DNA from 2 places in the Atlantibacter sp. genome. Region 1 is predicted to be linked to the other one. Evidence: predicted binding sites of a transcription regulator. Region 1 holds the regulator's gene; the other holds the start of a gene.
The links. The regulator ArgR, encoded in region 1, controls arginine synthesis, uptake and breakdown. The targets are predictions, from matches to a motif close to ANTGAATAAAAATACANT.
Positions count from the first base shown of each region.

Region 2: the regulator ArgR is predicted to act here: its motif matches at 4,918-4,935, upstream of argC (N-acetyl-gamma-glutamyl-phosphate reductase).

Region 1 covers NZ_DAMBQK010000018.1:52,086-59,101, forward strand. Annotated here, with positions in the region: gene degQ (serine endoprotease DegQ) at 1-18, shown strand, start outside; gene degS (outer membrane-stress sensor serine endopeptidase DegS) at 112-1,176, shown strand; gene mdh (malate dehydrogenase) at 1,233-2,171, opposite strand; gene argR (transcriptional regulator ArgR) at 2,594-3,064, shown strand; gene yhcN (peroxide/acid stress response protein YhcN) at 3,424-3,687, shown strand; gene yhcN (peroxide/acid stress response protein YhcN) at 3,783-4,049, shown strand; gene RT120_RS15680 (barstar family protein) at 4,105-4,383, opposite strand; gene RT120_RS15685 (NAD-dependent succinate-semialdehyde dehydrogenase) at 4,413-5,867, opposite strand; gene aaeB (p-hydroxybenzoic acid efflux pump subunit AaeB) at 5,968-7,016, opposite strand, start outside.
Region 2 covers NZ_DAMBQK010000034.1:7,741-14,756, forward strand. Annotated here, with positions in the region: gene oxyR (DNA-binding transcriptional regulator OxyR) at 1-48, opposite strand, end outside; gene argH (argininosuccinate lyase) at 295-1,668, opposite strand; gene RT120_RS20600 (argininosuccinate synthase) at 1,765-2,982, opposite strand; gene argB (acetylglutamate kinase) at 3,008-3,784, opposite strand; gene argC (N-acetyl-gamma-glutamyl-phosphate reductase) at 3,792-4,796, opposite strand; gene argE (acetylornithine deacetylase) at 4,983-6,134, shown strand; gene ppc (phosphoenolpyruvate carboxylase) at 6,406-7,016, shown strand, end outside.

The DNA.
Region 1 (7,016 bases):
TATCTGTTGTTACGCTAGCCGTTTTGCGCACAGACATCACACCGCCGCGTGTGATGTCTGTGAATCTCGTGATATGCTCCCTCCGGTCTCCCTGCTAATTAACGTTTACCCATGTTTCTGAAGCTTTTACGGCCCGTCTTTTTTGGACTGATTGTCGCTGCGCTGCTATTGGCGCTGATGCCGTCATTACGCAAAAACGGCACCGAATCAACGCCTGCGTATAACAGCGCCGATGACACCCCACTGAGTTATAACTCGGCGGTGCGCCGCGCTGCGCCTGCGGTGGTGAACGTCTATAACCGTGGCGTCAGCAACGGCGGGCGTAATCAACTGGAAATCCGCACCCTCGGCTCGGGCGTGATCATGGATCAGCGCGGCTATATCCTCACCAATAAACACGTGATTAACGATGCCGACCAGATCATCGTCGCCTTGCAGGATGGGCGAGTCTTTGAAGCGCTGTTGGTCGGCTCCGACAGCCTGACCGATCTGGCGGTTTTAAAAATCAACGCCACCTCGCTGCCCATCATTCCGATTAACGGGAAACGCATGCCGCATATTGGCGATATCGTGATGGCTATCGGCAACCCCTATAACCTGGGGCAAACCATTACCCAGGGGATAATCAGCGCCACGGGTCGTATCGGCCTTAACCCGTCCGGGCGGCAAAGCTTCCTGCAAACCGATGCCTCGATTAACCACGGTAACTCCGGCGGTGCGCTGGTGAACTCGCTGGGCGAGCTCATGGGCATCAATACTCTGTCGTTTGATAAAAGCAACGACGGCGAAACGCCGGAAGGAATTGGCTTCGCGATCCCGACGCAGCTGGCGACCAAGATTATGGATAAGCTGATCCGCGATGGCCGCGTGATACGTGGTTATATCGGCATCGGCGGGCGGGAAATCGCGCCAATGCACGGTCCGGCAATGGGCATCGATCAGATCCAGGGGATTATCGTCAACGAAGTGACCCCGGACGGCCCGGCGGCGCATGCCGGTATTCAGGTCAACGATGTGATCGTCTCAGTAAACAATAAACCCGCTATTTCGGCGCTGGAAACCATGGACCAGGTGGCGGAGATTCGCCCCGGCTCGGTCATCCCGGTGGTGGTGATGCGTGATGATAAGAAACTCACGCTACAGGTCACCGTTCAGGAATATCCGGCGACCAACTAACCGACGAAAAAAAACCGGAACTGATGTTCCGGTTTTGCTTTCTGAACCCGCGACGATTATTTGTTAACGAACTCTTCGCCCAGGGTGATGTCTTTTTTCAGGGTATCCAGCATGCCTTCCAGCGCCTGCTGTTCAAACGCGCTCAGGGTGCCGATGCTCTGACGCTCTTCAATACCGTTTTTACCCAGCAGCAGCGGCTGAGAGAAGAAACGCGCGTGTTCGCCGTCGCCTTCTACATAGGCACACTCAACCACGCCTTTTTCGCCCTGCATCGCGCGAACCAGAGACAGACCGAAACGCGCCGCCGCCTGGCCCATCGACAGAGTTGCCGATCCGCCACCCGCTTTGGCTTCTACCACTTCGGTGCCCGCGTTCTGAATACGTTTGGTCAAGTCGGCCACTTCCTGCTCGGAGAAGCTCACGTCTGGGATCTGGGACAGCAGCGGCAGAATGGTCACGCCAGAGTGGCCGCCGATCACCGGGACTTCAACCTCGGTCGGCTGTTTGCCTTTCAGTTCCGCTACAAAGGTGTTGGAGCGGATGATATCCAGCGTAGTCACGCCGAACAGTTTGTTCTTATCGTAAACACCGGCTTTTTTCAGCACTTCCGCTGCGATAGCAACAGTGGTGTTTACCGGGTTAGTGATGATGCCGATGCACGCTTTCGGGCAGGTGGTGGCAATCTGCTGCACCAGGTTTTTAACGATGCCCGCGTTGACGTTAAACAGGTCAGAGCGATCCATACCCGGTTTACGCGCCACGCCTGCGGAAATCAGCACAACGTCTGCGCCTTCCAGCGCCGGAGTCGCGTCTTCGCCGGAGAAGCCTTTGATCTTCACCGCGGTAGGGATATGGCTTAAATCAACCGCGACGCCCGGGGTAACCGGTGCGATGTCGTAGAGGGAGAGTTCTGAACCTGAAGGCAGTTGGGTCTTGAGTAGAAGGGCGAGCGCCTGGCCAATACCACCGGCCGCGCCGAGGACTGCAACTTTCATCCTAAACTCCTTATTATGATTTGCAATTAAAGTGCCGTTACTCCTTTGGTGGCGACCATGATTATCCAGGGCGGAAGTCATTACAATCTTTTCACCTTCAGATTGAGAAGTCATACCGGCTCTTTATGGCACAGACCTCACGCACATCAGGAAAATAGCCGGATCGCTACCGAAGCAACATATCAACAGGCGGTTACATTACACCCTCTTCATTCATCAAAACAACATCATTTTTATAACAATTGATTTACTTAATGGCTTATTTTCGAGTCGTGACACAGGCATGTTCTCCAATAACAAAATTTGATAAAATCCGCCGCTTTCATAACATTATTTCAGCCACATTTTCGGCCTGGTATTTGCATAAAAATTCAGATAAATGCATAATAATGTTGTTTCTTTGGCCAGATTGTAGGTGACCTATGCGCGGCTCGGCAAAACAAGAAGAATTAGTCAAAGCTTTCAAAGCGTTATTAAAGGAAGAGAAATTCAGTTCTCAGGGAGAGATTGTCCAGGCGTTGCAGGACGAAGGTTACGAAAACATTAACCAGTCCAAAGTCTCTCGCATGCTGACCAAATTCGGTGCGGTGCGTACACGCAACGCCAAAATGGAGATGGTCTACTGCCTGCCAGCGGAACTGGGCGTACCGACCACGTCCAGCCCACTCAAAAATCTGGTGCTGGATATTGATTACAACAATGCGGTGGTGGTGATCCACACCAGCCCGGGTGCGGCGCAGCTGATCGCGCGTCTGCTTGACTCGTTGGGTAAAGCCGAAGGTATTCTGGGCACTATCGCCGGGGACGACACCATCTTTACTACCCCCGCGAGAGATTTTTCGGTTAAAGAACTCTACGAAGCCATTCTGGTACTGTTCGAACAAGAACTGTAAGCCTTCTCTTCTACCGCCGCGCCCGCGGCGGTTGTTATTAAATATCCCCTTTTATTTCCTCTCCAGCCGTTACGTCTGACGGGTTAACGTTACATAGCCATTACATCTTTTCTAAAAAGCACAAATTATCAAATTTATTTATCTTTATGATTTTATTGATATTTATTTTCATAAACGCACAAAATGTAAATTTTTTATAACAGCAGGGAATAAAAAGTCCGTTTCTGGAAACAAAGTTTCATTGTAAATAATTAGCGTGGTATTAATTTTCCGCGTTATTAGTGTATACTTTATTTTGTGATGAGGGTCACGAAATGAGACCCCAAAGATAAAGATAAAAATACGACGAGGTAACGATCATGAAAATCAAATCAACCGTAGCCACCTTAAGCCTGCTTTCAATGCTCTCCTTTGGCGCTTTTGCCGCAACGTCTATCGACGCGCAACAAGCCCAGGGTCGTCAGTCACTCGGCACCGTTACTGTCTCTTCCGTGACCAGCTCACCGATGGACATGAACGAAATGCTCGATCAGAAAGCGCAGGAAAAAGGCGCATCCGCCTACCGCGTTATCGAAGCGCATTCTGGCGACGAATGGCACGCCACTGCTGAGCTGTACAAATAAGCATTAACCCTGTTCACCTGCATACATACATTTATTCTGTGTTCCGTACAGTGACTTCGCCTGCCGACCACAGAAACTCAAACGAGGAAACAACGATGAAAACCAAATTTACCCTTGCTGCTGTGACTCTGGCTTCCCTGATGGCTTTTGGCGCAAACGCCGCTGTTGAGCAAGTTAGCGCACAGGATGCCCAAAACATGCAATCTATGGGCACCATCTCTGTTGCCCAGCACGGCAGCTCGCCGATGGATATGCGCGAAGCGCTGGCTGAAAAAGCCGATCAGAAAGGCGCAACCGCTTACCGCGTTATTGAAGCGCGTACCGGTGATACCTGGCACGCCACTGCAGAACTGTATAAATAAGAACCTCGTCGTCGTGTCCGACGACTTGCCCCAGGTCGCCTGGGGCTTTTTTCGGTCACGTGGAATGACGAATATTGAAGCGGAGTTGGCCTTCCAACTCCTCTTCTGCTTCATCAAACAGCAAAATCAGTGCGCCAAACCGCCGACGGTTCTCTTCCGATAAGTGAACAAATTCAATCTCCAGCGGCAACGGCAAATACCCTTCCGTCACCACCTCCCACAAGCTATCCAGATTATTCACCTGCTGTTTCGTTAAGCCAAACGACCGGGTAAAGTCGCGATAAAAATCGGCCTGATCGGTGATTTCATCAAAGTCAAACGTGTAGATTTGCATTGTTTGTCACCCATCGGTGTGGTCACAGGTTAGAGTCCGCCGATATGCAGGGTTTTCACTTCCAGATATTCGTCCAGCCCCAGTACCGATCCTTCGCGCCCCAGCCCGGATTCTTTCACGCCGCCGAACGGCCCCAGCTCGGTAGATACCGCGCAGTCGTTCACGCCGATCATTCCACTTTCAAGCTGCGAAGAGACGCGGAATACCCGCTGTAGATTCTGGGTGTAAAAATAGGCGGCCAGGCCATACGGCGTATTGTTGGCGCGTTCAACCACCTCTTCTTCGCTGCTAAAGCGGAAGCAGGCAGCCAGCGGACCAAAGGTCTCTTCCTGGGCAAGCTTCATGTCATCGGTGGCATCAATCAGCACCGTCGGCTGCCAGAAGTTGCCGCCAAGATCGTGCGCTTTCCCGCCTGCCAGCACTTTTGCGCCTTTCGCGAGCGCATCTTCCACATGCTCGCGGACTTTATCCACGCCGGCTTTCTCAATCAGCGGCCCGACAATCACACCCTCTTCCAGACCATTACCCACTTTCAACTGCTTCACCGCCTCGGCCAGTTGGTTCACGAAGCGGTCATAGACGCCATCCTGAATAAAGAAGCGGTTAACGCTGACGCACACCTGCCCGGCGTTACGGAATTTATTGGCGATCGCACCTTTCACCGCCGCATCAATATCCGCATCGTCAAACACGATATACGGCGCATTGCCTCCCAGCTCCATGGAGACTTTTTTCATGGTTTCCGCCGCGTTGCGCACCAGGGTTTTACCCACTGCAGTCGACCCGGTGAAAGAGATTTTGCGCACTTCATGGCTTTCCATAATGGCGTCGCTGATTTCTGATGTTTTCCCGGCTACCGCATTCAACACGCCATCCGGAATGCCCGCTTTTTTCGCCAGCGCCAGCAGCGCGAACGCGCACAGCGGGGTGTTATTGGCGGGTTTAATCACGCCAGTACAGCCCGCCGCCAGCGCCGGACCGAGTTTGCGGGTCAGCATCGCCATCGGGAAGTTCCACGGGGTGATCGCCGCAACCACGCCAACCGGTTCACGGGTCGCCAGGATGCGTGACCCCGGTTTAGCCGGCGGGATAATCTCGCCGTTGGCGCGTTTCGCCTGCTCGGCAAACCACTGGATAAAACTGGCGGCGTAGTCCACTTCGCCTTCCGCTTCTTTCAGCGGCTTGCCCTGTTCGAGGGTCATTAAGCGCGCCAGCCAGCTTTTATTTTCGTTAATCAGCTCAAACCAGCGGTACAGTAACGTGGAACGCTCTTTCGCCGTCTTTTCCCGCCAGGCCGGGAAGGCCTTACTGGCCGCAGCGATAGCTGCCTGTGTCTCTTTCTTACCCGCTTTCGCGACTTTCGCAATCACTTCACCCGTCGCCGGATTCACTACGTCAAAGGTCTCGCCGGCCTGATGCCATTCACCATTAACCAGATAGCCTGTTTTAAAGAGTTCACTGTCCTGGAGTGCTTGTGTTGTCATCGTTTCCTCCTGATGGAGGGTGCTTTTTTGCACCCTCGGCTAAGTATAGCTACAAAAAAACCGACGCCCGGGCGTCGGTTTTTACGCTGTGCGGCAGCCGTCAATTATCTGTCAGGGCATGCTGATATTTTCGTAGCATCGAGGTCAACCGCTTCACCGACTCGGTGACCGACAGCGGCGCTTCCCAGACCTGCAATTTTTGCTGATAGATATCAAGCTCGTCGAGCAGTTGCAGGAAGGTCTGGTGGCGCTTATCGTCGCTGGAGGCCGATACCACCCGGTCAGCGGTGCGGCGTAACTGGCGGTGAAACGCCGACAAATCGTCATTCTCGGGGATCGGCGCATCGCGCAGTCGCTGGTGAGCAATGATTAAATTCAGCGCCAGGCGAAATTTGGCGATATCGCCGGGGAATTTACTCAGCAACAAAAACAGTTGCTGATACAGCGCCGGAAGATGGTTCTCCTTGCGCCGCGCCTTGTTGGTGGTCATTGCCGACACCGCCGCCAGCATAAACCGGTTAAGCAAGGCCCGCCCGGTTTGCGCCTGGGAATTATCGCGGATCAGCAGGATCACCATCATCGCCAGGAAGCAGCCCACAATCTGGCCGAGGGCGCTGTCCAGAAAGCGGCTGAACTCAAAGGTCATTGGGTTATCCAGCACAATAATATTGATGGTGCTGGCCAGCGCGCCCAGCGAACCTAAGCGCCGCTTTTGTACTTCAATGCCGATAAAGAACCCCAGCAGCGCCAGGCTGATGCACAGCAGCAACATGCTCTGCTGGGTTGCTGGCAGCACAATCAGGAAGTAAAACGCGCCGAGCGGCAGCGCCGCCAGGGTACCCAGCAGGAAATCCAGCGACACCATCCGCGGGTTGGGCAAGCGCATCGCCAGCGCCGTGACCACGGCGATCATCACCATCGCGCCGCTACCGGATGTCCAGCCGGTCCACAGCCAGAACAGCGTGCCGAGCATGCACGACACCGTGGTGCGCCAGAAGTTGATCATCGCATGATGACGCTCCGCCGAGGCCGCTTTCACCACCACTTCGCCTTCGAGAATTTCTTCTTCCACAGCGCTGATGCGCGTATTGCCGATCACGCCGCGCTTGAGCAGCAGAAAGCGCGTCGCCGCGCCAACCCAGCTATAAA
Region 2 (7,016 bases), on a different contig from region 1:
ACGGTGCTCGGCCAGTGCGACCAGGTATTCAAGATCACGAATATTCATTAATCATCCTCCGCCGCCACGATAGCCCATGGCGATAGATAGAATAGCAACCAACGATTATCCCTATCAAGCGAAATGACAAATAATAGCCAACAACGAAGCGACACTGCCTTACCCCGCAATGTGAGCTGAAAAACCCTTAACGGAATAACTAAAGCCAACGTAAATTTTTAGCGGACTTGATGTCCGCTTTTTTTTGCAAAAAAAAGCCTGGCACCACGCCAGGCCGAGTGGAGCAAAATGCGATTACGCTAAACGCGCTTTCGCCTCGCTAATTGCGGTTGCGACCTGTTGTGGCGATACGCCGCCTTTTGCCGAGCGCTTATCAAGGCAAGACTGCAACGACAGGATCGGATAAACGTCCTCGCCAATCACGGTACTGAATTTCTGTAAATCGGTCAGCGGCAGCGCCTCCAGCGCTTTGCCCTGGCGAATCGCTTCTACCACGGTTTCGCCCACGATATGGTGCGCTTCGCGGAACGGAACGCCTTTGGCGACCAAATAGTCGGCCAGTTCGGTTGCGTTAGCGTAGCCTTGCTCCGCCGCTTCCTGGCAGCGGGGGCGTTTTACCTGGATGCCGTCCAGCACCAGCGTCGCCATTTGCAGGCAGTCAAACCAGGTGTCGAGCGCGTCGAACAGCCCTTCTTTGTCTTCCTGCATATCTTTGTTGTAAGCCAGTGGCAGCCCTTTCAGGGTCATCATCATGCCGGTTAACGCACCTTGCACACGGCCACATTTGCCCCGGATCAGCTCCAGCGCATCCGGATTCTTCTTCTGCGGCATCAGAGATGAACCCGAAGTCACGCGATCCGACAGCTCAACAAACGCTGCTTCGCCGGTGTTGAAGAAAATCAGGTCTTCGGCGAAACGGGAAAGATGCACCATGCCGATAGAAGCATCGGACAGCAGTTCCAGCACGTGGTCGCGGTCAGACACGCTATCCAGGCTGTTGCGGGTCGCGGAGGCAAAACCCAGCCATCCGGCCAGTTGCTCACGATCGATGTCGTAAGCGGTGCCCGCCAGCGCGCCGCAGCCCAGCGGGCTGACGTCCAGGCGCTTCAGCGTATCCTGCAAACGGCTTTCATCACGGGCCAACATCTCAACGTAGGCCAGGCACCAGTGGGCAAATGTCACCGGCTGGGCGCGCTGAAGGTGGGTATAACCCGGCATCACCGCGTCCTGGTTACTGGCGGCGGTTTCCACCAGCGCGCGTTGCAGTTCGCGGGTCGCGTTCAGCAACTCGCCGACGGTCATTTTGCACCACAGTTTCAGGTCGGTGGCGACCTGATCATTACGGCTACGCCCGGTGTGAAGTTTTTTACCCAGTTGACCGACTTTGTCGATCAGTTTGCCTTCCACCCAGCTGTGAATATCTTCAGCATCGCTTTCAAGAATTTGTTGCGGGTTCGCCTGCACTTCTTGCAGCAGCGTTTGCAGCGCCTGCTCAAGCTGCACCTGCTCATCGGCAGTCAGAACGCCTACGGTCACCAGCGCTTTAGACCAGGCGACAGAGCCCACAATATCCTGCTCCGCCAGGCGGTAATCGAATCGCAACGAGTCGTTGAACTGTTTAAACCGCTGATCCGCTGCCTGAGTAAAACGCCCACCCCAAAGTGCCATAACCCGCTCCGTAAATGTTAATCCAGTCGATAAAATCAAGGCGGATATCGCTACCCGCCAGGTTTGCTACGTTAACGCTTAAGACAACACGTCTGATTATTTTTTCTGCTCGTTCAGCGCACGGATACGTGATGACAGCGAGAACAGACGGATAAAGCCGCCCGCGTGGCTGTGGTCATAGACTTCGTCTTCGCCGAAGGTCGCGAACTCTTCGCTGTACAGGCTGTTGGCGGATTTCTTCTGGATCGCCGTCACCTGGCCTTTATAGAGTTGCAGCACCACTTCACCGTTGACGCCTTCCGCCAGCGATTCCGCCGCCGCCTGCAATGACTGACGCAGCGGCGCGAACCAGCGGCCGTCATACACCACGTAAGACATTTCCAGGCCAACCTGCTCACGCCATTTGAAGCTATCGCGGTCCAGCACCAGCTGCTCAACGCCGCGCAGCGCCGCCATCATGATGGTGCCCCCTGGGGTTTCGTAGCAGCCGCGGGATTTAATGCCCACCAGGCGGTTTTCCACGATATCGATACGGCCCACACCATGTTTCGCGCCGAGTTTATTCAGCGCTTCCAGGCACTGGAACGGGCTCAGGAATTCACCGTTTACGGCAACCACTTTGCCTTTCTCAACGGTGACGGTGACTTGCTCAGGCGCGTCCGGGGCTTCCTGCGGATCGACGGTCCAGACCCAGCAATCTTTGTTGGACGCATTCCACGGGCTTTCCAGCACGCCGCCTTCAGTAGAGATGTGCCAGGCGTTCTCATCACGGCTGTAGATTTTTTCCAGCGACGCGGTGGTCGGGATGTCGCGCTCTTTCAGGTAGTCCAGCAGCGCTTCACGGGAACGCAGGTTCCACTCACGCCATGGGGCGATGACTTTCAGGTTCGGGACCAGCGCCGCCCAGGCGGATTCAAAACGCACCTGGTCGTTGCCTTTACCGGTCGCACCGTGGCACAGCGCATCTGCGCCCACTTTAATCGCCACATCCGCCAGCGCCTTCGCGATCAGCGGGCGCGCCATAGAGGTACCCAGCAGGTAGCTGCCTTCATACAGCGCCCCGGTTTGCAGCACCGGATAAACGTAATCTTTGATGAACTCTTCACGCGCATCGACCACATAGCACTCGCTCGCGCCAGTGCGCAGGGCTTTTTGCTCAACACCTTTCAGATCGTCACGGTCCTGGCCGATATCCACCACGCAGGCCACCACTTCGCAACCTTCATAGTTTTCTTTCAGCCATGGAATGATCGCGGAGGTATCCAGGCCGCCGGAGTAAGCGAGAACAACTTTTTTGATGCCGTGGTTTTGCATTTTCTTTTTCCTTTAAAAACGGTAATTAGGCAAGAATACGGGTGCCGATGGCTGTCCCGTTAAACAAAGAAGGTAACTGCTCGGCATGACGCCAGGAGGCGATATCCACCGGGCGGCCCAGCGTGCGCGCCGCATCCAGCGCCGCATTCACTTTCACCACCATACCATCGGTGATGATGCCCTGGGCAATCAGCTGTTCGGCTTTTGCGGCAGTCATCTCAGCAATGCGCTGCCCTTTGCCGTCCAGAATGCCGCTGACATCGGAAAGCAGGATCAGATCCGCACCGAGCGTGGCGGCCAGCGCCGTAGCGGCCTGGTCAGCGTTGACGTTCATCAGCTCGCCCGCCTCGGTGACGCCGATAGAGCTGACCACCGGCATAAAGCCAGCGTCCAGCAGGGTCGTAATCAGTTTGGCTGAGCCCGGTTCGGCTTTGCCGACGTGGCCAAGTTCATCATCCAGTTGGCTCACTTTTACGCTGTCGCCGTCGCCAAGATACAGGCCCACCGCCGGCAGTTGATGTTTCTTCGCCCAGGCCAGCAGCGTTTTGTTGGCGCTGCCCGCCAGCGCACCGGTGATGATGTCGATCTGATCGGCTGGCGTAACGCGCAGGCCATTTTTCTTTTTCACCGGCAGATTGAGTTTTTTCATCAGCTCATCCACCACGCAGCCGCCGCCATGAACGATTACCAGCGGGCGCTCGTGGGTCTCGCGATAATTCACCAGCGCGGTGAACAGACGTTCCAGCGCCTCTTCGCTATCCAGCAGTACGCCACCTAATTTGATAATTAATGGATTCATTATTGCACCGTTAAATAAGTGACTGAGTTTCAGCGAAGCCGAAACGAATATTGGCACACTGCACTGCCTGCGCCGCAGCGCCTTTCAGCAGGTTATCTTCCGTGGCCACCACAATTAGATGCTCGCCCTGAACAGCGAAACCGATATCGCAGAACGGCAAGCCCACCACATTTTTCAGCGCCGGAACGCCGTTCTGATACAGACGCACCAGCGGTTTATCACCGTAGGCGTCATTGAACGTCTGCGCCACCTGCTCTGCCGTCACGCCCGGTTTCAGGCGGCAGGTGATGGTTTCTAAAATCCCGCGCGGGAAGTTGCCCAGATGCGGAGTGAAAATGACCTGCGCGCCCAGATGGGTCGCGATTTCCGGCTGATGGCGATGGGTAAATACGCCATAGGGTTGCAGGCTCACTTCGCAGAAGCTGTTAGACATCGCCGCCTTGCGCCCGGCGCCGCTCACGCCGCTGGTGGCGTTGATCACCGGCCACTGGGCCAAATCCAGCAGATCGTTGTCGATCAGCGGCTTGAGCGACAACTGTGCCGCCGTCGGGTAGCAACCCGGCACGGCAACCAGTTTGGCTTCTTTCAGCGCGTCGCGGCTCCACTCAGCCAGGCCATACACCGCCTGCTCCAGCAGTTGCGGATGCTGATGGGTGAAACCGTAGAATTTTTCGTAAAACGCCGCATCGTTCACCCGGTACGCGCCGGATAAATCGAATACCACACAGCCTGCGTCAAGGAACTGCGGTGCCAGGTCGTGACTCACTTCGTGCGCCGTCGCCAGAAACACCACGTCAACGCCCTGGGTGAACTCGCTGATGTCAGACATCGGCATCAGCGGCATATCAACAATGCCTTTCAGTTGAGGATGCAAATCGGAGAGTAATTTTCCTGCATCATTGCTTTGCGCTGAGACCGTCAATGCGGTTATGTTCATATGTGGATGGCGATTGACATAGGTCGCGAGCTCTGCGCCAGTATAACCACTGGCACCAACAATCAGCGTATTCAACATCGGGGCTGTTCACCTTCTTTTATCGTCACGAGAAGTTACCTGGGGCAAAAGCGCCTGCTTCTGCCACGTTAGCGAGCGTTTTCAGGAGGCTGCGCGATGCGGTTCCTTTTTGCTCACCGTTAATGTATTTTTATTCACTTAATTTGCATGAATATTGATACTATCACGACCTAAGGTATGTCAACAGTGAAAATGAAATTACCGCCGTTTATCGAGATTTACCGCGCATTAATCGCGACTCCGTCCATCAGTGCGACCGAAGCCGCGTTAGATCAGAGTAATGCGTCTTTAATCAATTTACTGGCGTCCTGGTTTGGCGATCTGGGTTTTAACGTTGAAGTTCAGCCGGTTCCAGGAACCCGCAATAAATTCAATATGTTGGCGAGCATCGGCCAGGGCGCGGGCGGATTACTGCTGGCAGGCCACACCGACACGGTGCCGTTTGACGACGGGCGTTGGACGCGCGATCCCTTCACCCTGACCGAGCACGACAACAAGCTGTACGGCCTGGGCACCGCCGACATGAAAGGCTTTTTCGCCTTTATTCTCGATGCGCTGCGTGACGTCGACGTGACGCAACTGAAAAAACCGCTCTACATTCTGGCGACGGCGGATGAAGAGACCAGCATGGCGGGGGCGCGCTATTTTGCCGAAACCACCCAGCTGCGCCCGGACTGCGCGATTATCGGCGAACCGACCTCTTTGCAGCCGATCCGCGCGCACAAAGGACATATCTCCAGCGCGATTCGGGTACTGGGCCAGTCGGGCCATTCCAGCGATCCGGCGCGCGGCGTCAATGCCATTGAACTGATGCATGACGCCATTGGCCGTATTCTGGAGCTGCGCGATAACCTGAAAGAGCGCTATCACTATGACGCGTTTACCGTGCCGTATCCGACGCTCAACCTTGGCCACATTCACGGTGGTGATGCCGCCAACCGCATTTGCGCCTGCTGCGAGCTGCATCTGGATATTCGCCCGCTGCCGGGGATGACCCTTAACGATCTTAATGGATTGCTGGAAGAAGCCCTGGAGCCGGTCAGCAGCCGCTGGCCGGGCCGCCTGAACGTTGCAGAACTGCACCCGCCGATCCCAGGCTACGAATGCCCGCCGGATCATCATCTGGTGAAAGTGGTGGAAGAGTTGCTCGGCGCGCAAACCGACGTGGTGAACTACTGCACCGAAGCGCCGTTTATTCAGACGCTCTGCCCGACGCTGGTGCTTGGCCCCGGTTCCATTAACCAGGCGCATCAACCGGATGAATATCTGGAAACCCGGTTTATTAAACCGACCCGTGAACTGATTACCCAGGTTGTTCATCACTTCTGCTGGCACTGATCTGCATCACCCTCCTGTCACGTCGGAGGGTGACTTTTGTCACATTTCCATAAGTAACGCTTATCTGGCACGAAATGAATTAAATTTCGTGAATTGTCGCGATTTATTGGTTTGCTGAAGCGATTTCGCCGCAATTGACGAATGGTGGTTTACGTGGCTTTATAAAAGAAAAGACGTAGTTCAAGTCCGAAAGATTTCGGGGGCGCTGCCAACGCGGCTGTGGTTCGAAATATTAAGGACATATACACAAGAGATGGGGTGTCTGGGTTTTATGAACGAACAATATTCCGCTTTGCGTAGTAATGTCAGTATGCTCGGCAAGCTGCTCGGGGATACCATCAAGGATGCACTCGGAGAGAACATTCTTGACCGCGTAGAAACAATCCGCAAATTGTCGAAGTCCTCACGTGCTGGCAATGAAGCAAATCGGCAAGAACTGCTGACCACGCTGCAAAATCTGTCCAACGATGAGTTACTTCCGGTAGCCCGCGCCTTTAGCCAGTTTCTGAACCTGGCCAATACCGCCGAGCAATACCACAGCATCTCTCCCAAAGGGGAAGCCGCCAGCAACCCGGAAGTGATTGCCCGCACGCTGCGTAAACTCAAAGACCAGCCGAACCTGAGCGAAGCGGCGATCAAGCAGGCCGTTGAGTCGCTTTCCCTGGAGCTGGTGCTGACCGCACACCCCACTGAAATCACCCGTCGTACGCTGATCCACAAAATGGGCGAAGTGAATAACTGCCTGCATCAGCTCGACCATAAAGATATCGCCGATTACGAACGCAACCAGATCACCCGCCGTCTGCGCCAGCTCATTGCCCAGTCCTGGCATACCGATGAAATTCGTAAAAACCGCCCATCGCCTATCGACGAAGCGAAATG